DNA from 2 places in the Scandinavium sp. UTDF21-P1B genome. Region 1 is predicted to be linked to the other one. Evidence: predicted binding sites of a transcription regulator. Region 1 holds the regulator's gene; the other holds the start of a gene.

Region 1 (12,470 bases):
TGATCGATGAGACGCTCATTTCGAGCTGTCTTGCCGCTGCCGTAAAGGAACCCAGCTCCACGACTTTGGCGAACACCGACATGCGTTTTAATCGTTCCATTGTTCACTCTGAGTTAAAGGTGATTTAGATCACATAATATAGATCACGCGATAACAGTTACGTTAATATACTGTTAGCTGAATAATTAAAGCATCGCTGCTCTCACCTGCATTCTCTTATTCAAGGTCAACATGAGTCTGTTTCCCGTCATCGTGATTTTCGGTCTTTCATTCCCGCCGATCTTCGTCGAGCTACTATTGTCGCTGGCCATTTTCTGGCTGCTGCGCCGGGTGCTGGTCCCTACCGGGATCTATGACTTCGTCTGGCATCCCGCGCTGTTTAACACGGCGCTTTATTGCTGTTTGTTCTATCTGATATCGCGCTTGTTCGTTTGAGGTCGTTGTGAAAACACTAACAAGAAAAATATCCCGAACCGCCATTACCCTCATTCTGGTCGTGCTGGCCTTTATCGCTATCTTCCGCGCGTGGGTGTATTACACCGAATCACCGTGGACGCGAGATGCTCGTTTCAGCGCCGACGTCGTGGCAATTGCACCCGATGTGGCCGGGCTTATCACCGATGTGAAGGTCAAGGATAACCAACTGGTCAGCAAAAACCAGGTGTTGTTCACCATCGACCAGCCGCGTTATCAGAAAGCCCTCGAAGAAGCCGATGCTGACGTTGCCTATTATCAGGCGCTGGCCTCTGAGAAACGCCGTGAAGCAGGGCGACGTAATCAACTGGGCGTTCAGGCGATGTCCCGCGAAGAGATTGACCAGGCCAACAACCTTTTACAGACCGTCGAGCATCAGCTAGCCAAGGCGCAAGCGACACGCGACCTGGCGCGCCTTGATCTCGATCGTACCGTCATTCGCGCTCCGGCGGACGGCTGGGTGACAAACCTCAACGTCTACAGCGGGGAATTTATCACTCGTGGGTCGACAGCCGTCGCGCTGGTGAAAAAAGAGAGTTTCTATGTGGTGGCCTACATGGAAGAAACCAAGCTCGAAGGCGTACGCCCGGGCTACCGTGCGGAAATCACCCCGCTTGGCAGCACCAAAGTGATCAAAGGCACCGTCGACAGCGTCGCCGCAGGGGTCACCAACGCCAGCAGCAGCAGCGATGCTAAAGGCATGGCGACCATTGATTCCAACCTGGAATGGGTTCGCCTGGCGCAGCGTGTGCCTGTCCGCATTCGCCTCGACCAGCAGCAGGGCAATTTGTGGCCTGCGGGCACGACGGCAACGGTGATCATCACGGGTGCGAAAGACAGGGACACGCAGAAGGCCTCCTTCTTCCAGAAGCTGGGTATGCGCCTGCGTGAGTTCGGTTAATCGCGATGGGTATTTTCTCTATCGCCGATCGGCATCTGCGTTTTGCCATCAAGCTGGTCTGCGCGATTGTGCTGGCGCTGTTTGTCGGCTTTCACTTCCAGCTTGAGACCCCGCGCTGGGCGGTGCTGACCGCCGCCATCGTTGCTGCGGGCCCGGCGTTTGCTGCCGGTGGTGAGCCATACTCCGGCGCTATTCGCTATCGCGGCATGCTGCGTATTTGCGGGACGTTCATCGGCTGTATCGCGGCGCTGGCAATCATCATCGGCATGATCCGCGCGCCGCTTCTGATGGTGCTGGTCTGCTGCCTGTGGGCCGGTTTTTGTACCTGGGTCTCCTCGCTGGTTAAGGTTGAAAACTCCTACGCCTGGGGCCTGGCGGGCTACACGGCGCTGATCATCGTGATCACCATTCAGAACGAACCGCTGCTGTCGCCGCAGTTTGCGGTGGAGCGCTGCAGCGAAATTGTGATTGGTATCGTCAGCGCGATTGTTGCCGATTTGCTCTTCTCCCCACGTTCCATCAAGCAGGAAATTGACCGGGAACTCGACGCGCTGCTGGTTGCTCAATATGAGCTGATGCAGCTCTGTATTCGCCATGGCGACAGCGAAGTGGTGGACAACGCCTGGAGCGCGCTGGTTCGCCGCACGCAGGCGCTGGAAGGGATGCGCAGCAATCTGAATATGGAATCGTCGCGCTGGGCTCGTGCGAATCGCCGCCTGAAGGCGCTGAATACGCTCTCCTTAACGCTTATCACCCAGGCTTGTGAAACCTACCTGATTCAGAATACCCGCCCGGACCTCATTACCACCGAATGGCGTGAGATGTTCGACGAGCCTGTCGAAACCGTGCAGGACGTTCATAAGCAGCTCAAACGCATGCGCCGAATTCTGGCGTGGACCGGCCAGCACGACACACCGATTACGCTGTACAGCTGGGTCGGCGCGGCGACCCGTTATCAGCTGCTCAAACGCGGCGTGGTGGGGAACGCGAAAGCCAGCGCCCGCGAAGAGGAGATTTTGCAGGGTGAAGTGGTGGTGAAGGTGGAATCTGCCGAACGCCATCATGCGATGATTAACTTCTGGCGCACCACTTTGTCCTGCGCGCTGGGTACGCTGTTCTGGTTATGGACGGGCTGGACGTCCGGCAGCGGTGCGATGGTGATGATCGCTGTCGTGACGTCGCTGGCGATGCGTTTGCCCAATCCGAAAATGGCGGCCATCGACTTTTTATACGGCACCATTGCTGCGCTGCCGCTCGGGGCGTTTTATTTCCTGGTGGTGCTGCCCTCCACGCAGCAAAGCATGCTGTTGCTGTGTATCAGCCTTGCGATAATGGCGTTCTTTATCGGCATTGAAGTGCAGAAACGGCGGCTGGGATCGCTGGGTACGCTGGCGTCCACGATTAACATTCTGGTGCTGGATAACCCGATGACGTTCCACTTCAGCCAGTTTCTCGACAGCGCGCTTGGCCAACTGGTGGGCTGTTTCCTCGCGCTGATGGTCATTCTGCTGGTGCGCGATAACTCGCAGGCCCGCACCGGACGCGTTTTGTTGAACCAGTTCGTGTCGGCGGCGGTCTCTTCGCTGACGACCAACACCGCCCGGCGTAACGAAAACCATCTGCCCGCACTCTATCAGCAGCTGTTTTTGCTGCTGAATAAATTCCCCGGCGATATTGCCAAGTTCCGCCTGGCGCTGACGCTGATTATTGCGCACCAGCGTCTGCGGGATGCGCCCGTCCCGGTGAACGACGACCTCTCGGCTTTCCACCGCCAGATGCGACGCACGGCAGACAAGCTGATCTCCGCCAGCAGCGATGACAAGCGCCGTCGCTACTTTGGACGCCTGCTGGAAGAGCTGGGTGTCTATCAGGAAAAACTGGCGATCTGGCAGGCACCCGCACAGGTGACCGAGCCGGTGAAAAGGCTGACGGACATGCTGAGGAAATATCAGCATGCGCTGACGGTGAACTGACCTCTAAAACCGACGCCAAAAGCGTCGGTTTTTTTATGGCTATACTTAACTGTTATCACAGGACAATACTGTCGGAGGAAACATGACAATGCAGGCGCTCCAGGATAACGAACTCTTTCAGACCGGCTTTCTGGTCAATGGCGAATGGAAAACGCTCGATACTACGTTCGATGTGGTAAACCCGGCGACAGGCGAGACGATTGCCAAAGTGGCGAAAGCCGGGAAACACGAAACCGAAGCGGCTATTGCTGCCGCAAGCAAAGCCTTCCCGCTCTGGCGAGCAAAAACCGCGAAAGAGCGCTCCGAAATTCTCTTCCGCTGGTATCAACTCATCATTGAGAACAAAGCCTGGCTTGGCAGGCTGATGACCACCGAGCAGGGCAAGCCGCTGAAAGAGGCTGAGGGCGAAGTGGAGTATGCAGCCAGTTTCATTCAGTGGTTTGCCGAACAGGGCAAGCGCGCTAATGGTGAAATCATCCCACCCGCTAAGCCCGGCTCGCGTATTCTAGCAACCCGTGAACCCGTCGGCGTTGTCGCCGCCATCACGCCGTGGAATTTCCCGATGGCGATGCTGACGCGCAAGCTTGGCCCGGCGCTGGCGGCAGGCTGTACTGGCATCATTAAACCTGCAAATAACACCCCGCTGAGCGCCTTTGCGCTGCTGCATCTGGCGAAGAAAGCGGGCGTGCCGGATGGCGTACTGAACGCTGTGGCAGGGAATACCCAGGAAATCAGTGATGCAATTATGGCGAGCCATGAAGTGCGCAAAATATCCTTCACCGGTTCGACCGCAGTCGGTAAAACGCTGGTCCGTAATGCTGCGGAAACGATGAAAAAAGTGTCAATGGAGCTGGGCGGGAACGCGCCTTATATCGTGTTTGAGGATGCGGATATCGATGCGGCTGTCAAAGGCGCGATCGCCAATAAGTTCCGCAACGCCGGACAGGTGTGCGTCAGCGTAAACCGCTTCTATATTCATGAGAAGGTTTATGACGACTTTACCCAAAAGCTGACGGAGGCGGTTAACGCGCTGAAAGTCGGGAACGGGATGGAAGAGGGCGTGGTTGTCGGACCGCTGATTGAACCTGCTGCGGTGAAGAAGGTGCGTGAACACGTTGAAGATGCGGTAGCAAAAGGGGCGAAAGTGCTGACAGGCGGTAAACCGCACGCGCTCGGTGGCAACTTCTGGCTGCCGACGGTGCTCGGCGAATGCCGCGACGAGATGCAGCTTGCGCAGGAGGAAACCTTCGGCCCGGTGGCTGCCTGTTTCCGCTTCAGCAATGAGGACGAAGTGGTTCAGCGTGCCAACAACACGCCGTTTGGGCTGGCCGCCTATTTCTATACCCAAAACCTGCAGCGGGTCTTCCGGGTTTCACAAGCGCTTGAGAGCGGCATGATTGGGATTAACGAATGTGCCGTGTCGACAGAGCTCGGGCCGTTCGGTGGCGTAAAAGAGTCCGGTCTGGGAAGGGAAGGGTCGGTGCTGGGGCTGGAGGAGTTTCTGGAAGTGAAAACCCTGCACATTGGGGGATTGTAAGCTGCATGTCGGGCGGTTATGCCGCCCGCTCTGGCAAAAGGCGGAGTACAAATGAAAACCTATACCTTTGATTTTGATGAAATAGGTACTCAAAACGATTTCTATCGTGAGTTTACCCGCACTTTTGCGCTCAGCGGTACGCCCATTCGCGATCTCGATTCGCTCTGGGATGTGGTAACCGCAAGCCAGCTGCCGCTGCCCCTGGAGATTGAGTTTGTACATCTGGAAGAGAAACAGCGTCGTCGCTACGGGGCGCTCATTTTGCTGTTTGATGAAGCGGAAGAAGAGCTGGAAGGGATGCTGCGTTTCAATATTCGTCAGGCATAAAAAAGCCCCCGACAGGCGGGGGCAAGTCGTCAGATAAGACGACGAGGGTTTATTTATAGAGCTCTGCCGTGGCGTGCCAGGTGTCGCCGCTGCGAGCTTCAATAATACGGTAAGAAGAAGCACCTTCTTTTTCGGCTTTTGCGGCCAGTTCGTGACGCATATCCATTGGTGCGCTACCGACCTGAGAAACAGACACGGTACCCATGGATTGTAAGCCCTGTGCCTGTTCTGCGTTCACCTGATGAACAGCTGCACCTGCGCTGAAGGACAGAACGGATGCCAGACCCAGTGTTGCGATAATCATTGCGCTTTTCATAATTTTTACCTCAATTCGTTTACTGTGCGGCGAGAAGGTTTGAACTGCTTTTTTTATGCCTGGTGCCGCAGGATTAAATGCATTTTACTTCTGACTAAAATTCAAACTTATTTGTACAGCTCAGCCGTTGCGTGCCAGTGGTCACCGGTACGTGCTTCGATCACGCGATAGGATGAAGCGCCTTGTTCCTGGGCTTTCTGGTTCAGCATTTCGTGCATGTCCATTGGCGAAGAACTTACCGCGCCGACAGAAACGGTACCGATGGCTTCACGATTAGCGGCTTGATCCGCGTTGATAGAGTCCGCAGCGAAAGCGCCAAAAGAGAGAACAGAGAGAATGGTCAATGTGCTTACAGTGGTTTTGATTTTCATAATTTTTACCTCGTCGAATTTTTTATCAGGGTCTTTGTTTCGTGACCCTCATCACAAAATCAAGTATACACTAATCACCCAAAAAATTAATACCAGGCTAATGGTTTCTCTCGTAATTAAGTGTCAAGAAGCGTCGTTTTTATAACGGAAAAGCATTAAAAACGTCAGTTGGCGGCGGGTTTTGCGATTTATTTCTAATTAAATCATATAGATATATGAATTTGATGATTTGTGCGATTTTGCTAACAGCATTGACTGGATGATGACATTAAGGCAGTGAAACGCACTTAATGTTAAAGTAAAGGGAGGGTTATGTAGCGCTTCGGTTGTTATCCGGAAGATAAGACGCTCTCCGACAGGGCGCCGGAGAGATGCAGAATTACAGCTCTTGTTCGAACAGCACCAGAATGGCTTCGTACAGATCTTTCACGGTAAACCCGCGAGCAGGGGTGGTGAAAATGGTGTCATCCCCGGCGATGCTGCCAAGAATGCCCTCCGCTTTCCCCAGAGAATCCAGCAGGCGAGCGATAAGCTGTGCAGCACCAGGGCTGGTATGGATAACCACCACCGCGTCGTTATAGTCGATATCCAGTACCAGATTCTTTAATGGACTGGAGGTGGTTGGTACGCCGAGTTCCGCAGGAAGGCAGTACACCATCTCCATTTTGGCGTTACGCGTACGCACTGCGCCAAACTTCGTCAGCATCCGGGAGACTTTGGACTGATTGATGTTTTCGAAGCCCTCCTCCTGTAATGCCTGGACGATCTCTCCCTGAGAACTGAACTTTTCTTCTTTTAACAGCGCTTTAAACGCTTTGACCAATTCTTCTTGCTTAGCCGAGCTTCGCATAAGTCACCCGTATCATGGCGGTAAAAACAACATTATTATGCATATGGATGAATTTTTATGCAAATTATCTGCCGTGAATTAGGCTGAAATAATGTTATGAAAGGGAAGGATTTTATCAAAAATTGTTATCAGGGAACATGCTTTCGTCACGAGTCGAAAATAACGGCAAAAGTAAATCAAATGTTATGAAAATGGTGTTGTTTTGCCCATCTGGCTGGGTGTATTGTAGCCAACAGTCGACCGGTTACGCCGTCGCGGCGGTCTGTCACAGATGGTAAAGTGAGCGATAGCGCCGTTTTGCTGCGGGCAGCGCCGCATTCTTCACCCTCGCTTGTTGTTATTGTTTACCTTGTGAATTAAGGTTGCCGCCACGGAGTTACGGTAGATGAAACTAACCATAATAAGGAGTTTAGGATGAAAGTCGCAGTCCTCGGCGCAGCTGGCGGTATCGGCCAGGCGCTTGCCCTACTACTTAAGACCCAACTGCCTTCAGGCTCAGAACTCTCCCTGTATGATATTGCGCCGGTTACCCCGGGCGTGGCAGTCGATCTCAGCCATATTCCAACCGCAGTGAAGATCAAAGGTTTCTCCGGTGAAGATGCAACCCCGGCGCTGGAAGGCGCTGATGTGGTGCTGATCTCCGCAGGTGTCGCGCGTAAACCGGGAATGGATCGCTCCGATCTGTTCAACGTTAACGCGGGCATCGTGAAGAATCTGGTGCAGCAGGTCGCAAAAACCTGTCCAAAAGCCTGTATCGGTATCATCACCAACCCGGTCAACACCACGGTGGCCATTGCCGCTGAAGTATTGAAAAAAGCCGGCGTGTATGACAAAAACAAACTGTTCGGCGTCACCACGCTGGACATCATTCGCTCAAATACCTTCGTGGCGGAGTTGAAAGGCAAGCAGCCAACGGAGATTGAAGTGCCGGTTATCGGCGGTCACTCCGGTGTGACTATTCTGCCTCTGCTGTCGCAGATCCCAGGTGTCAGCTTCTCCGAACAGGAAGTGGCCGATCTGACCAAACGCATTCAGAATGCGGGTACCGAAGTGGTGGAAGCCAAAGCCGGTGGCGGTTCCGCAACCCTGTCTATGGGCCAGGCGGCGGCACGTTTCGGCCTGTCGCTGGTGCGTGCGTTGCAGGGCGAGAAAGGCGTGGTGGAATGTGCCTACGTTGAAGGTGACGGCGAGCATGCACGTTTCTTCTCGCAGCCGCTGCTGCTGGGTAAAAACGGCGTCGAAGAGCGTCAGTCCATCGGCAAGCTGAGCGAGTTTGAACAACACGCGATGGAAGGCATGCTGGATACGCTGAAGAAAGATATCGCGCTGGGCGAAGAGTTCGTTAACAAATAAGCCTGGCAGCCAGAAAGTAAAAACCGGAGCCTGTGCTCCGGTTTTTTTACGCCTGTTAGTTGGTGGCGGGGTATTCCTGAATGGTGACGTTCAGGGTCAGCTTTTTATCGTCACGCATGACGATAACCGGGATGACAGAACCCGGACGAATTTCGGCGACCTGATCCATTGTTTCCAGCGCAGAGACTGCCGGTTTGTCGTTCACGGAAACAATCACGTCGTTGACCTGAATGCCTGCCTCAGCAGCCGGGCCACCAGGTGCCACTTCATTTACCACGATGCCCTGAATCTGATCTATCGCGCCGCCCTGAGTGTGAAGAGGCGCAATTTCACGGCCGCTGATGCCGATATAACCGCGGATCACCCGACCATCACGGATAAGCTTATCCATAATTTTCGTCGCCAGCTGGAATGGAATGGCGAAGCCGATTCCTTCAGGTGTCTCACCGTCGTTGCTCTTGTCAAAGGAGAGGGTATTAATCCCCATCAGCTCGCCCAGCGAATTCACCAGCGCACCGCCGGAGTTACCGTGGTTAATGGAGGCATCCGTTTGCAGGAAGTTCTGGCGGCCGGATGGGTTCAGGCCAATACGCCCGGTGGCGCTGATAATGCCCTGGGTGATGGTTTGCCCGAGGTTGTACGGGTTGCCGATGGCCAGCACCACATCGCCAATGTGCGGGATGCGTTTCGGGTTAATCGGAATGACCGGCAGCCCGCCGCTGGCGTTGATTTTGAGCACCGCAAGATCAGTCAGGCTGTCGGATCCGACAATGAGCGCCTCGAAAACGCGCCCGTCCTGCAAAGCGACGATGATCTGATCGGCATCGTTAATCACATGCTTGTTGGTAATAATGTACCCGCGCTCGTCCATGATCACGCCGGAGCCGAGCGTTAATACGTTATGGCTGTTATTGTTCAGCGCGCGGTTATAGATGTTAACGACGGCAGGCGCCGCCCGCTTCACTGCGGGATTGTAGCTGACCGGCGATTCATCCGCGCTGTCATACGTCGTGGATGAAAGGGGGTTAAGCTGGCGCAACGAAGGCATGGCGGCTAACAAAATGCCACTGACGATGCATCCAATTGCGACTGAACGTAAAAGCTTTGCAAGCATGTGCGATTATCACAGGTAAGGGAACCGGGGCAGCATAGCACGAGTTATGCGGACATCACACGCAGGCAATGTCCGCCCTTAACAGGTCCTAACGCAGCAGCAGATAGATGCTCTCATTCCCGCGCATCACATTCAGCGCAATGATGGCAGGTTTGGCTTCCAGCACCTTGCGCATTTCAGCGATAGACTGCACGCGCTGGCGGTTAATGCCGATGATCACATCATCTTTATGTAAGCCAACCTGAGCTGCGGCGCTGCCTTTTTCAACGTCGTTGAGAACAACACCTTTAGTACCGTCTTTCATTTGACCGTCGCTCAGGGACGCTCCCCGCAACGCCGGAGTAATCAGCTCTGCGCTGGCCGTGGAAGAGGTACTCTTATCCAGCGTGACCTCAACGGTCATCGGCTTGCCATCGCGTAGCAGCCCAAGTTTTACTTTGGTGCCCGGCTCCGTCGTGGCGATACGCGAACGCAGTTCAGCAAAGCTGCTGAGCGGCTTATCATTGAGGCTCACGATAATATCGCCCGCTTTAACCCCCGCTTTTGCCGAACCAGAGCCTGGCAACACTTCGCTGACGAACGCCCCGCGCTGGATATTGAGATTGAACGCTTTGGCGATATCTGCGCTCATCTCCATGCCTTTAACACCTAAAAGGCCGCGCTTGATCTCGCCAAACTGAATCAGCTGTTTGGCGAGGGTAATCGCCATGTTGCTTGGGATCGCAAAGCCGATGCCAATGCTGCCGCCGCTCGGCGCGAGAATGGCGGTGTTGATCCCAACCAGTTCTCCGTTGAGGTTCAGCAGCGCGCCGCCGGAGTTGCCCCGGTTAATGGAGGCATCGGTCTGGATAAAGTTTTCCAGGCCTTCAAGATTCAGGCCGCTGCGCCCCAGTGCGGAGATTATCCCCGATGTGGCGGTCTGGCCCAGACCAAACGGATTGCCTACCGCCACGGCAAAATCCCCGACGCGCAGCTTGTCGGAATCAGCGATGGCGATTTGCGTCAGGTGATCGGCTTTCTGGAGCTGAAGCAGCGCGATGTCACTTTGATCATCGCTGCCGACCAGTTTGGCGTCAAACTCACGGCCATCGTTCAGCTGGACGCTGATTTTTTGTGCCTGGTTAACGACGTGATTGTTGGTGAGCACGTACCCTTTGGCAGCATCAATAATGACGCCAGAGCCCAGCCCTTCGAACGGCTGGGGCTGATCGACTGGCGCGTCGTCACCAAAATATTTCTTAAGTTCGTCAGGGACTTGTCCCTGGCTTGCCGGTGTGGCCGTCCCCTCCACCTGAACGCTTACCACCGCAGGCAGCACTTTCTCCAGCATCGGCGCGAGGCTTGGCATCTGCCCCTGGCCTGGCAGAACTGCAGGCAGAGAAGCTGACACCGGCATCGCCACGCCAAGAGATAACCCGACGCTTAACGCTAACGCACTCAGTAATAAAGTTTTTTTCTTCATTGATGCTGGCTCTCATGACCTGAGGAATGTGAGAAAAAATACGCCCATAAACAGCCCGATGTTATTGAATTTTCGGACGTCTAACAATGAGGTTGATGATTAATAATAGCCGGGGCGGGAAGGAAGTGGCGGGCGCAAGGGCTGCGCCCGTAAATAAAGAGGGGTTAGTCGCGTTTGGCGGCGCTGCGCAGCAGACCGGATGCGCCATCAGAATAGTCGCGTGGCATCTGAACCGGCGCCTGATCGTTACTGGCCTCGGACTCTGACAGGCGGTTACGGAACGGGTTTTCTTCCGCGCTCATTTCCGGCAGCAGGCTGCTGGAGCTTTTCGCCATATGCTGATACAGCTGGCGGTAGTCATGAGCCATATTGTCGAGCAGCTCGGCGCTGCGGGCAAAGTGGCTGACCAGTTCTTCACGATACTCGTCCAGCTCTGCTTTATTCTTTTCCAGTTCGTACTGCAGGGCCTGCTGTTGACGTAACTTGCGGTTACCAAATCGCATAGCGACGGCGCCAATGATGAGACCGACAACCAGACCAATTAGCGCATATTCCCAGGTCATGAACTTCTCCCGTTGTTTTGTGGTTCCGTAGGGTGGCAATAAGGCTCCTCGCCTGCGCCCGATAGTGCCACTATAACCGCTAATCCCTTAGAAGTGGAATCCTGGCGTGTCATCGCGTACTGTAGAACGGCCTTTTTTTCGACAACCGTGAACTGCTGCACGTTGCTTTTCAGGAAATAACAACAACTTATGCAAAGCATGACCCCCACATCGCGATATGAACAGGCCCTGAAAGAGGGGAGCTACCAACCCGATGACGTTCAGCGTGAGGCCGTTTCCCGGCTGGATATTATCTACCAGCAACTGACCTCTCTTCCGGCGCAAAGCCCGACAAAAGGCGGTCTGCGGGCCAAATTAGGTAAACTGTTGGGTAAGCACGAGTCAGCTTCCCGGGTTCCGGTACGCGGCTTATATATGTGGGGCGGCGTAGGGCGTGGGAAAACCTGGCTGATGGATATGTTTTATCAAAGCCTGCCTGGAGAGCGTAAGCAGCGTCTCCACTTTCACCGTTTTATGCTCCGCGTGCATGAAGAACTCACCGCGCTGCAGGGGCACAGCGATCCGCTGGAAATCGTGGCCGACCGCTTTAAGTCCGAAACCGACGTGCTGTGCTTTGATGAATTTTTTGTCTCAGACATTACGGACGCGATGCTGTTAGGCGGCCTGATGAAGGCCCTTTTTGCACGTGGGATCACGCTGGTGGCGACCTCCAACATTCCTCCTGATGACCTGTACCGCAACGGTTTGCAGCGCGCACGTTTCCTGCCTGCGATCGATGCTATTAAAGCAAACTGCGACATCATGAATGTGGATGCCGGGATTGACTATCGTCTGCGGACGCTGACCCAGGCGCATTTGTGGCTATCGCCGCTGAACGATGAGACGCACCAGCAGATGGACAAACTCTGGCTGGCGCTCTCCGGTACCCGACGCGAGAAGCCGACTGTGCTTGAAATCAACCACCGTTCACTGCCAACGCTGGGGGCAGAAAATCAAACTCTGGCAGTCTCGTTCACCACGCTGTGCGTGGATGCCCGTAGTCAGCATGATTACATTGCTCTTTCGCGTCTGTTTCATACCGTGATGTTGTTTGATGTACCGGTGATGACGACATTAATGGAAAGTGAGGCGCGGCGTTTTATTGCGCTGGTGGATGAATTCTATGAACGTCATGTCAAACTGGTGGTGAGCGCGACCGTGCCACTCCACGATATTTATCAGGGCGAGCG
Region 2 (12,470 bases), on a different contig from region 1:
CCTGGGACGACCAGCGAGGCGAGATGCAGGCGCTGGCCGACAGGGTGAACGCCTGCCGCCAGCCTGCAAAAAGTCTGGAAATTGATTTGCAGTGTGACGGGGTCAATATTACTGGCTGGCTCACACAGGTACAGTCGGACGGGCTGCTGCGCTGGCGTCCGTCAATGCAGAAGGTCTCTCAGGGAATGCAACTTTGGCTTGAGCATCTGGTCTATTGTGCCAGCGGTGGAAAAGGAGAAAGCCGTTTGCTGCTGCGTAAAGAAGGGGAGTGGCGTTTCCCGCCGCTTGCCGAACAGGAAGCGATGGCGTACCTGGCGGATCTGGTCGCAGGCTATCGGGAAGGCATGTCACAGCCGCTGTTGCTGCTACCTGAAAGTGGGGGGGCGTGGCTCAAGGCTTGTTATGACCGCGAAAATAATGTCATTTTATGGGATGACGAAACGCAGCAAAAAGCCCGTAGCAAATTTATGCAGGCCTGGGAAGGGAACCAGGTCATACGGGGTGAAGGGGATGACGTCTGGTATCAGCGACTTTGGCGCACCCTTGAGCCCGAAAGCGTTGAGGCGATCCTCAGGCAGGCAGAACGTTATCTGCAGCCCGTTTTTCGCTTCCATCAGTCATAAGGATTGTTTAAAAATTGCGCAGATATCCGGATTCCATTATCATGCGCGACGTATCACGGACTGATGTTTATAAGTGAGGCTGCCATACAGAGCAGCACAGAAGTTTGTTAATGATGAGGTCCGTGAATGCCCCGCAGCACCTGGTTGAATGTTGTATTTATCGTATTGTTCGCCCTCTGGGCGCCCATAAGCCAGGCCGATGAAGGCTGGCAACCGGTAAAAGAAACCATCCGTAAAAGTGAGAAAGATCCGCGTCAGTATCAGGCGATCAAGCTTGATAACGGCATGGTCGTGCTGCTGGTGTCCGATCCGCAGGCGGTAAAATCACTCTCTGCGCTGGTGGTGCCCGTCGGCTCACTTGAGGATCCTGATTCTCATCCGGGTCTCGCGCATTTCCTCGAGCATATGACGCTGATGGGGTCTAAAAAGTACCCGCAGCCGGACAGCCTCGCCGAATACCTCAAAATGCACGGCGGTAGCCACAACGCCAGTACCGCCCCGTACCGCACGGCTTTCTACCTTGAAGTGGAAAACGACGCGCTGGAAGGCGCTGTCGATCGCCTGGCCGATGCGATTGCTGAGCCGCTGCTCGATAAAAAGTACGCTGACCGCGAACGAAACGCCGTAAACTCCGAACTGACCATGGCCCGTAGTCGTGATGGGATGCGCATGGCTCAGGTCAGCGCCGAAACCATTAACCCGGCGCACCCTGGCGCTCGCTTCTCCGGCGGTAACCTCGAAACGCTGAGCGACAAACCGGGCAGCCCGGTGCTGGACGCGCTACTCGCATTCCGTGACAAGTATTATTCAGCCAACCTGATGAAGGCGGTTATCTACAGCAACAAGCCCCTGCCGGAGCTGGCTAAAATGGCCGCAAAAACCTGGGGCCGCGTGTCTGATAAAAATATCACTCGCCCTGAAATTACCGTGCCGGTTGTGACTGACGCGCAGAAAGGCATCATCATTCACTACACGCCTGCTGTGCCTCGCAAAGTGCTGCGCGTGGAGTTTCGTATTGATAACAACACCGCCCAGTTCCGCAGCAAAACCGATGAACTGGTGACGTACCTGATTGGCAACCGTAGCCCGGGAACCTTGTCTGACTGGCTGCAAAATCAGGGGCTGGCCGAGGGGATTCGCGCCGACTCTGACCCGATAGTGAACGGTAACAGCGGCGTACTGGCAATTTCTGCCACCCTGACCGATAAAGGGCTGGCGAACCGCGACCAGGTTGTAGCTGCGATATTCAGCTACCTCAATTTGCTGCGCGAAAAGGGCGTGGATAAACGCTATTTCGATGAGCTGGCGCACGTGCTGGATCTCGATTTCCGCTACCCGTCCATCAACCGGGATATGGATTACGTCGAATGGCTGGCGGACACCATGATTCGCGTGCCGGTGGAACACACGCTCGATGCGGTGAATATTGCCGATCGGTACGATGAGAAAGCGATTAACGATCGGCTGGCAATGATGACCCCGCAAAATGCGCGTATCTGGTACATCAGCCCGAACGAGCCGCATAACAAAACGGCCTATTTCGTGGATGCGCCTTATCAGGTGGATAAAATCAGCCCGCAGACCTTCAGCCAGTGGCAGCAGGAATCGGCCAAAATTGCCCTGCAGCTGCCAACGCTGAACCCGTACATTCCGGATGATTTCTCCCTGATTAAGCCTGAAAAAGTCAGCGACAAGCCGCAGCTTATCGTCGATGAGCCACAGCTGCGCGTTGTGTACACGCCGAGCCGTTACTTTGCCAGCGAGCCTAAGGCTGACGTGACGTTAGTACTGCGCAACCCTCACGCGATGGACAGTGCACGCAATCAGGTCATTTTCGCGCTGAATGATTATCTGGCAGGGATAGCGCTTGACCAGTTAAGCAATCAGGCCGCTGTAGGCGGTATCAGCTTCTCCACCGGGGCCAACAATGGTCTGATGGTCAACGCCAGCGGCTATACCCAGCGTCTGCCGCAGCTCTTTGACGCACTGCTCCAGGGCTATTTCAGCTATCAGCCAACCGAAGAGCAGCTCGCGCAGGCGAAATCCTGGTATGCGCAAATGCTGGATTCCGCCGAGAAGGGCAAAGCGTTCGATCAGGCTATCATGCCGATTCAGATGCTGTCTCAGGTGCCTTATTTCCAGCGTGAAGTGCGCCGTGACCTGTTGCCGTCGATCACCCTGAAAGACGTGCTGGCCTGGCGTGATGAGCTGAAAGCCGGTGCGCGTCCGGAATTCCTGGTGGTGGGTAATATGACGGCCGAAAATTCTGTGGCTCTGGCGCGAAAAGTTCAGAATCAGCTTCATGCGCACGGCAGCGAGTGGTGCCGCAATAAAGACGTGGTGGTGGATAAAAATCAGAATGCCATCTTCGAAAAAGCAGGAAACACCAGCGACTCCGCGCTTGCTGCGGTATTCGCCCCGGCCAAAGCCGATGAATTCAGTAGCTCCGCCGCCAGCGCCATGCTTGGTCAAATTATCCAGCCGTGGTTCTACAATCAGCTGCGCACCGAAGAGCAACTGGGCTATGCGGTATTTGCCTTCCCGATGAACATTGGCCGCCAGTGGGGCGTCGGTTTCCTGTTGCAGAGCAGCGACAAGCAGCCGGATTTCCTCTGGCAGCGCTTTAAGGCATTCTTCCCGACGGCTGAGGCCAAATTGCGGGCCATGAAGCCCGAAGAGTTCGCGCAAATACAGCAGTCGGTGATTGCGCAGATGCAGCAGCCGCCGCAAACGCTGGGTGATGAAGCCTCGAAGCTCAGCAAAGATTTCGATCGCGGTAATATGCGCTTTGATTCACGTGATAAAGTAGTGGCTCAGATAAAACTGCTGACGCCGCAAAAGCTTGCTGACTTCTTCCATCAGACGGTGGTGGAGCCGCAGGGCATGACCGTCCTTTCTCAGGTCTCCGGCAGCCAGAACGGGAAAACAACCTATGTTCACCCGAAAGGCTGGAAGGTCTGGGAAAGCGTCAGCGCGTTGCAGCAATCCATGCCGCTGATGAGAGAGAACGAATGACCGAGACCGCCGAGTCCTTAAATCCCCTGCGCTTGCCGTTAACGGGTGAGCGCCTGATTGAAGCCTCAGCGGGCACCGGAAAAACCTACACTATCGCCGCACTCTATTTGCGGCTGCTGCTTGGACTGGGCGGCGAAGCCGCCTTTGTCCGTCCTGTCGACGTTGAAGAACTGCTGGTGGTGACCTTCACAGAAGCGGCCACCGAAGAGCTGCGCGGCCGTATCCGCAGCAATATTCACGAACTGCGCATCGCCTGCCTGCGTAACCGCACCGATAATCCGCTTTATGCCAGCCTGCTGGAAGAAATCCCGAACAAAGAACAGGCTGCGGAAGTGCTTTTGCTCGCCGAACGCCAGATGGATGAAGCTGCCGTCTTTACCATCCACGGCTTTTGCCAGCGTATGCTGAGCCTCAATGCCTTTGAATCGGGCATGCTGTTCGAACAGCAACTGATCGAAGACGAGTCCCGGCTGCGCTTTCAGGCCTGTGCGGATTTCTGGCGGCGTCACTGTTACCCGCTGCCGCGTGAGGTGGCCGAGGCTATCCACGCCAGCTGGATGGGTCCTCAGGAACTGCTGAAATCCATCGATCGCTACCTTCAGGGCGAAGCTCCGCAGCTTAAATCGCCGCCGTCAAACGAGACGCTGATCGCCCGGCATCAGCAAATTGTGGCACAAATCGCGGACATAAAAGCCCAGTGGCTTGCGGCCGCAGGCGAGCTGCCGGAGATCATCGAAAACTCCGGCATTCAGCGAAACAAATACAACCGGGCCAATCAGGGGCGCTGGCTGGATGCCGTAACCGACTGGGCCCGAGAAGAACAGGCCGGATATCAGCTTGCGGAGCATCTGGGTAAATTTTCTCAGACTTTTTTAATCTCCCGGACCAAAGAGGGAGGCGAGCCGCCGCGGCATGCGCTTTTTGAGACGATCGATGCGATCCTGGCCGCACCGCCGTCGCTGAACGATCTTGTGATTTCAAGGGCGATGACTGAAATCCGTGAGGCGGTCGCCCGGGAGAAACTGCGACGCGGGGAGATGGGCTTTGACGATATGCTCAGTCGCCTGGACCAGGCGTTGCAGAGTGAAAGCGGCGAGGCGTTAGCCGCAGCGATCCGCCAGCGTTTCCCGGTGGCGATGATTGATGAATTTCAGGACACCGATCCGCAACAGTACCGCATTTTCCGCCGCATCTGGCGACAGCAGCCGGATACCGCGCTGCTGCTGATTGGCGATCCGAAACAGGCTATTTACGCCTTCCGCGGTGCAGATATTTTTACCTATATGCGCGCCCGCAGCGATGTGACTGCGCACTACACGCTTGATACTAACTGGCGCTCCGCACCTGGCGTGGTGGAAAGCGTCAATCAGCTGTTCAGCACTGCTGATAACCCCTTCATGTTCCGTGATATCCCTTTTCTGCCTGTAAAGTCTGCCCCCAAAAATCAGACGTTACGCTTTGAGCTCAAAGGTGAGAGCCAGCCCGCGATGCGCTTCTGGCTGATGCCGGGCAATAGCGTGGGGGCTGGAGATTATCAGGCTTTTATGGCGCAGCTCTGCGCGGGTCAAATTCGCGACTGGCTGAGCGCCGGGCAGCGTGGCGATGCTCTGCTCTGGCGAGGTGAACAGGCTCGTCCGGTTCAGGCTTCGGATATCACCGTACTGGTGCGTAACCGCCAGGAAGCTGCGCTGGTGCGCGATGCGCTGAATGTACTTGGCATTCCGTCCGTCTATCTCTCTAACCGCGACAGCGTGTTTGAAACGCCTGAAGCGCAGGAGCTGCTGTGGCTGCTGCAGGCGGTGCTTGCGCCGGAGCGGGAAAGCAGCCTGCGTAGCGCGCTGGCCAGTTCACTTTTCGGCCTGAATGCGCAGGATATTGAAGGGCTCAACCTGGATGAGCTGGCGTGGGATGCGCTGGTGGAAGAGTTCAGCCAGTATCGCCAACTCTGGCAGCAGCGCGGCGTGATGGCGATGCTGCGGGCGCTGATGGCAGCCCGCAATATCGCGGAAAACCTGCTGGCGACCCACGGCGGCGAGCGGCGTCTGACGGATATCCTGCACCTCAGCGAGCTGCTCCAGGAAGCCGCCGGGCAGCTTGAAAGTGAGCACGCACTAATGCGCTGGCTGGCACAGCAGATTGTCGATCCGAACAGCGGCGCCTCCGGGCAACAAATGCGTCTGGAAAGCGACAAGCACCTGGTGCAAATCGTCACGGTGCATAAATCAAAAGGGCTGGAATACTCGCTGGTCTGGCTACCGTTTATTGCCCGCTATCGTAAGCAGGATCAGGCGTTCTATCACGATCGCAGCTCCTTTGCCGCGGTGCTTGATTTGCACAACGGCGAGGAGAGCCTGGAGCTCGCCGAGGCAGAACGCCTGGCCGAAGACTTGCGTTTGCTCTACGTGGCGTTGACCCGTGCAATCTGGCATTGCAGCCTGGGTATTGCTCCGCTCAGCCCGCGTCGGAGTGATAAAGCGACCGACACAGAACTGCATCACAGTGCCCTGGGGCGCCTGGTGCAAAAAGGTGAGGCCAAAGACGCCGCCGGGCTTGAGACCTGCCTGCGCGAACTTTGTAATGAACATGTAGATTTGCAGATCGCCGTACTGCCCGAGGGGGGCCGCTGGCAGGCTCTCACGCCTGAAATGCCGGAGCTGTGCGCCCGGGAAATGCAGCGTCGCATCAATGACGACTGGCGAGTGACCAGCTATTCCGGTCTCCAGCAGCGCGGTCATAGCGTGGCGCAGGATTTGCTGCCGCGTCTGGATATTGACGCGGCGGGCGTGGCGGAGGTCATCGAAGACGCCGAATTAACGCCTCATCATTTCCCCCGTGGTGCATCGCCAGGTACCTTCCTGCACAGCCTGTTCGAAGAGATCGACTTCACTCAGCCCGTGTCTGAAATGTGGATGCAGGAACAGCTTGAACGTAACGGCTTCGAGGCAAAATGGGCTCCCGTTTTAACCCAGTGGCTGGGCGTTGTGCTGCAAACGCCGCTGTCAGGTGCCGGGATCTCGCTGAGTCAGCTGACGGCCAGGGACAAACAGGTTGAGATGGAGTTTTATCTGCCGATAGAGCAGCTGCTGGTACCGCAGAAGCTGGATACGCTGATTCGCCAGTATGATGCGTTATCCGCCGGTTGTCCGCCGCTTGATTTCCGCCAGGTCAGCGGAATGCTGAAAGGTTTTATCGACCTCGTGTTCCGCCACGATGGGCGCTACTACCTGCTGGACTATAAATCGAACTGGCTGGGGGAGAACAGCGAAGCCTACACCCAGGCGGCGATGGCGCAGGCGATGCAGTCGCACCGCTATGATTTGCAGTACCAGCTTTACAGCCTTGCGCTCCACCGCTATTTGCGCCACCGGCTGCGGGATTATGACTATGATGCGCACTTTGGCGGCGTGATTTATCTGTTTTTACGCGGCGTGGATGGGGGAGAAAGCGGGCAGGGCATGTATGCCACGAGGCCCGATAAAGCCCTAATCGATGGTATGGACAAGCTGTTCGCGGGCGATGCACAGGAGGTGAAAGGATGAACATGAAGACCCTGCTGATGGAAGCCGCTCAACAAAAGCTGCTGCGCCCGTTAGATGTTCAGTTTGCCCTGATGGTTGCAGAGCACGATAACCCCGCCGTCCTGCTGGCGGCAGCGTTACTTAGTCGGGATGCGGGAGAAGGACACGTTTGCCTGCCGCTGTCTCACTTTCAGCCCGATGAGCAGGCCCCGGACCGGGCGCAGGCGCTCTGGCAACAGCTGTTTGCGTTGGCAGGTCCGGTGGACAATATTGAATCGCTGCTACGGGTGTCCCCTGCCGTCAGCGATGGCACAGAAGCGACGCCGCTGGTGCTGAGCGAAGGGCGGCTCTACCTTAATCGCCTGTGGCAGAACGAGTCTGCCATTGCCCGATTCTTTAGCCAGGCCGGGCCTCTGGTATCGACAGATGAAGCGCTGCTGACGACAACGCTAAGTGCCCTTTTCCCGCCTTCAGGTAAAACCGACTGGCAGAAGGTGGCTGCAGCTGTTGCGTTAACCAGACGAATCTCTGTGATTTCTGGCGGTCCGGGCACCGGGAAAACGACCACGGTTGCGAAACTGCTGGTGGCGCTGATCCAGACCAATACCCAGCCTAAATGTCGTATCCGGCTGGCGGCTCCGACGGGCAAAGCGGCAGCACGCCTGACAGAATCGTTAGGTACTGCCCTGCGAGAGCTGCCGTTAACCGACGAACAGAAGAAATGGCTGCCGGCGGAGGCAGGAACGCTTCACCGTCTGCTGGGTGCCCAGCCGGGCAGTCAGCGCCTGCGCTACCACGCGGGCAACCCGCTGCATCTCGACGTACTGGTCGTGGATGAAGCCTCAATGATCGACCTGCCGATGATGGCGCGGTTGATTGCGGCGCTGCCTGAACACGCCAGGGTGATTTTCCTGGGCGATCGCGATCAGCTGGCCTCGGTTGAAGCCGGCGCGGTGCTCGGCGATATCTGTGCCTGGGTTAACGCCGGATATACGCCAGCAAGGGCGCAGGAACTAAGCCGAATCACCGGCTTCCCGGTTCCTGCAGGCGAAGGTACGCAGGCAGGTGCGCTGCGCGACAGCCTGTGCCTGCTGCAAAAAAGCTACCGCTTTGGCAGCGATTCCGGCATAGGTCAGCTGGCAAAAGCGGTGAATGCAGGCGATCCGCAGGCGATGAACGCCGTCTTTGCCGAGGGCTTTTCCGACATCGAACTCAAATCGCTGAAAACCACCGCAGAGTATGACGATATGCTCAACGCTGCGGTGGCGGGTTACGCAGATTATCTGTCGCTGTTGAAGGCTTGCGCTGAGCCGGCAGACGTTCTCGGCGCATTTTCGCAATATCAGCTGCTTTGTGCGCTGCGTGAAGGGCCGTATGGCGTCAGTGGCGTGAATGAACAGCTGGAGCAAACGCTCGCCCGCCAGAGGCGTATTACGCCTTCACGGCATTCCCGCTGGTACGAAGGGCGACCGGTGATGATCGCCCGCAACGACAGCACGCTCGGGTTGTTTAATGGGGATATCGGCGTGGCGTTAGATCGCGGCACAGGGCTGCGCGTCTGGTTCCCGATGCCGGATGGCAGCATCAAATCCGTGCAGCCGAGCCGCCTGCCGGAGCACGACACCGCCTGGGCGATGACGGTGCATAAATCACAGGGCTCGGAATTCAACCACGCGGCGCTGATTTTGCCTTCGCAAAGCGTGCCGCTGGTGACGCGGGAGCTTGTCTATACCGCGATTACGCGTGCCAAAAAGCAGCTGTCGCTGTATGCGGATAAGAAACTGCTGGCGAAAGCGATTACGGTAAGGACCGAGCGGCGAAGCGGGCTGGCGGCGTTATTTGCCAGAATGTAGGCCGGGCAAACCCATTGCCGCCCGGCAGCTCATTCGTCAGGTTAAATCCGCCATCAGCACCTTCGAACGGCGCTGATAGTTGTACATCTCTTTTTTACTCTCCGGCAGCAAATCCACTTCGACAGGCGTGAATCCGCGCTCCTGGAACCAGTGAATGCTGCGGGTGGTCAGGACAAACAGCTTACTGAGCCCCATCTGCCGGGCCTGAGCGGCAACGCGCTCCAGCAGCACTTCACCGCGCGACGAGCTGCGATAGTCGGGATGGACCGCCACGCAGGCCATCTCGCCGATGCGTTCTTCCGGAAAAGGATAGAGTGCGGCGCAGGCGATGGTGGTGTTATCGCGCTGAATAACCGTGAACTTGTCGATTTCCATTTCGAGCTGCTCGCGCGAACGACGCACCAGAATGCCCTGTTGCTCCAGGGGCTCGATAAGCTCGAGGATCCCGCCGATGTCGTTGATGGTGGCGCGACGAATTTGCTCGGCGCTTTCCATCACAATCTGCGTACCGATGCCGTCGCGGGAGAAGAGCTCCTGCAGCAGCGCACCGTTTTCCTGGTAGCTGATGAGGTGACAACGACGAACGCCGCTGCGGCAGGCCTTCACCGCGCCGCGCAGGAAACGTACCGTACCGGAGTAATAGTCGCCTTCCGTTTCCAGAGCTTCAACACGCGCCTGCGCTTCGTTCGGGAACAGTTCAGAGATTATCTCGCCTTCGGCATTCAGTACGCCCTGCGAGGAGCAAAAGCCGATCATTTTTTCCGCTTTCAGCTTGATGGCGAGCTGTGTGGCAATTTCTTCCGAGGTCAGGTTGAAGCTTTCCCCGGTCACGGAGACGGCCACCGGGCCCATCAGCACGATGGCGCCGCTGTCGAGCTGGCGATGAATGGCTTCTTCGTCAATGCGGCGAATACGCCCGCTGTGACAGTAATCAATGCCGTCATCGACGCCCAGCGGCTGCGCGATAATGAAATTACCGCTGACGACGTTGATATGCGCGCCCTGCAACGGCGTGTTGTTGAGGCTCATTGACAAACGGGCGGTGATGTCGAGTTGCAGCATCCCGGCGGCCTGCTTCACCAGGTCGAGGGTTTTGGCGTCAGTCACTCGGGTATTTTTGTGGTACAGCGGCTCGTGATGATGCTGTGCCAGATTGGCGTCAATCTGCGGGCGGGCACCATACACCAGTACCAGGCGAATGCCCAGACTGTGTAGTAAGCCTATATCATTGACAATGCTTGAGAAATTTTCATGCTCAATGGCTTCACCACCAAGCATGATGACAAACGTCTTGCCGCGGTGGGCGTTAATGTAGGGAACAGAATGACGAAATCCCTCAACCAGTTCGGTTTTACGTTCCTTCACCACAGTACAACCTCTATGCATGATTATTCGTAATTATTGTATTTTTATTCTGTTTTTCTTCCGGACGCAAGCAGCAATTTCAACCAATGGCTTGATAAAGCATGCGAGAAATCGGATTTAAACAGGATTGTTTACCCTTTTATAGATGACAGTTTATGCGCCTTTGGTTAAAGTTTTCGGTCAAACCAGCCGTTTACTTTGCTAAATCGATTTTTTTTGCCTGGGAGAAGCATGTCGGGAAGTCAGTCAGGAATAACGCGTCGCGGCCTGTTAAAAGGGGCCGGGGCAATGTGGTTACTCAGCGTAAGCCAGGTGGGGCTTGCCGCTGAAAGCCGGGTGGTCGCCGTACGCGTCTGGCCTTCGTCGACTTATACGCGCGTGACGCTGGAATCCAGCCACGAGCTGAAATACAAACAGTTTGCGTTGAGCAATCCTGAGCGGCTGGTGGTCGATCTCCAGGGGGTGAACCTCAATTCCGTGCTTAAGGGCATGGGCGGTCAGATTCGTAGTGACGATCCTTACATCAAGTCCGCCCGCGTCGGGCAGTTTGACCCGCAGACGGTGCGGATGGTCTTCGAGCTCAAGCAAAACGTCCGGCCGCAGCTGTTTGCGCTGGCGCCGGTAGCAGGCTTTAAAGAACGCCTGGTGATGGATCTTTACCCGTCGACCGCGACGGAAGTGCAGGATCCGCTGCTGGCGCTGCTTGAGGATTACAACAAAGGTGACCTGGATAAACAGGTTCCTCCGGCCCAGAGTGGTCCACAGCCGGGCAAAGCCGGGCGCGACAGGCCGATTGTCATTATGCTTGACCCGGGCCACGGCGGTGAAGACTCCGGCGCGGTGGGAAAATACAAGACGCGTGAGAAAGACGTGGTGCTGCAAATCGCCCGCCGCCTGAAGGCGCTCATCGACAAAGAGGCCAATATGAAGGCCTACATGACGCGCAATGAAGACATCTTTATTCCGTTGAAAGTACGCGTTGTAAAGGCGCAGAAACAGCGTGCTGACCTGTTCGTTTCCATTCATGCAGATGCCTTCACCAGCCGTCAGCCAAGCGGTTCTTCGGTGTTTGCGCTCTCGACCAAAGGTGCGACCAGCACTGCAGCAAAATATCTGGCGCAGACTCAGAACGCCTCCGATCTGATCGGCGGCGTCAGCAAGAGCGGTGACAGATACGTCGATCACACCATGTTCGATATGGTGCAGTCGTTGACGATTAACGACAGCCTGAAATTCGGTAAGGCGGTGCTGGGCAAGCTCGGTAAGATCAACGATCTGCACAAAAACCGGGTTGAACAGGCCGGATTTGCGGTACTGAAAGCGCCGGATATCCCGTCTATTCTGGTGGAAACCGCGTTTATCAGTAACGTGGAAGAAGAACGAAAACTGAAAACGGCAACCTTCCAGCAGGAAGTCGCAGAGTCGATTCTGGCGGGAATTAAGGCCTACTTCGCCGATAGGGCAACCCTCGCGCGCCTCAGTTGAAACGGCAGGAAACAAAGGAATGGCGCTGAAAAGCGTCATTTTTTTGGCTGGATTACAGATTTCAGATACAAAAAAACACCCGTTAAGGTGCTTAGTGTTTTATGAAGTGGTTGCGGGAGCCGGATTTGAACCGACGACCTTCGGGTTATGAGCCCGACGAGCTACCAGGCTGCTCCATCCCGCGCCTGAGCGCTTATCTCTATAAGATAAACTTGATACTTCATATTTTATTGGTTGCGGGGGCCGGATTTGAACCGACGACCTTCGGGTTATGAGCCCGACGAGCTACCAGGCTGCTCCACCCCGCGTCCGTCTGTTTACCCTTCCATCAGGTAAACCTTTTACTTCATATTTTAATTGGTTGCGGGAGCCGGATTTGAACCGACGACCTTCGGGTTATGAGCCCGACGAGCTACCAGGCTGCTCCATCCCGCGTCCGTGGATGCGCACTATACGCGGGTCTGGATTTGATGCAACCCCTTTTTAGCATAAATATCAAAGAGTGGGTAAAAACAAAACGCATAGGTGATTTTTTGCGCAAAATAGGGCCTGTGGCACGTTATCACATTTCAATACCCCTGGCGGTTTGTTATCTTCATCCCGCATTCGGC

What was found. Region 1 encodes ArgR, which controls arginine synthesis, uptake and breakdown. Its sites were predicted from a motif close to ANTGAATAAAAATACANT; they were not measured.
Positions count from the first base shown of each region.
Region 2: the regulator ArgR is predicted to act here: its motif matches at 10,410-10,427, upstream of argA (amino-acid N-acetyltransferase).

Region 1 is NZ_JBFLVD010000014.1:31,204-43,673, forward strand. It holds gene aaeR (HTH-type transcriptional activator AaeR) at 1-100, opposite strand, end outside; gene aaeX (p-hydroxybenzoic acid efflux pump operon protein AaeX) at 232-435, shown strand; gene aaeA (p-hydroxybenzoic acid efflux pump subunit AaeA) at 443-1,375, shown strand; gene aaeB (p-hydroxybenzoic acid efflux pump subunit AaeB) at 1,381-3,348, shown strand; gene AB1287_RS10900 (NAD-dependent succinate-semialdehyde dehydrogenase) at 3,431-4,885, shown strand; gene AB1287_RS10905 (barstar family protein) at 4,937-5,212, shown strand; gene yhcN-B (DUF1471 family stress response protein YhcN-B) at 5,262-5,528, opposite strand; gene yhcN (peroxide/acid stress response protein YhcN) at 5,636-5,899, opposite strand; gene argR (transcriptional regulator ArgR) at 6,279-6,749, opposite strand; gene mdh (malate dehydrogenase) at 7,164-8,102, shown strand; gene degS (outer membrane-stress sensor serine endopeptidase DegS) at 8,158-9,216, opposite strand; gene degQ (serine endoprotease DegQ) at 9,305-10,678, opposite strand; gene zapG (Z-ring associated protein ZapG) at 10,843-11,241, opposite strand; gene zapE (cell division protein ZapE) at 11,431-12,470, shown strand, end outside.
Region 2 is NZ_JBFLVD010000006.1:76,710-89,179, forward strand. It holds gene recC (exodeoxyribonuclease V subunit gamma) at 1-623, shown strand, start outside; gene ptrA (pitrilysin) at 750-3,638, shown strand; gene recB (exodeoxyribonuclease V subunit beta) at 3,635-7,177, shown strand; gene recD (exodeoxyribonuclease V subunit alpha) at 7,174-9,009, shown strand; gene argA (amino-acid N-acetyltransferase) at 9,046-10,377, opposite strand; gene amiC (N-acetylmuramoyl-L-alanine amidase AmiC) at 10,606-11,859, shown strand; tRNA gene AB1287_RS03230 (tRNA-Met) at 11,967-12,043, opposite strand; tRNA gene AB1287_RS03235 (tRNA-Met) at 12,091-12,167, opposite strand; tRNA gene AB1287_RS03240 (tRNA-Met) at 12,218-12,294, opposite strand.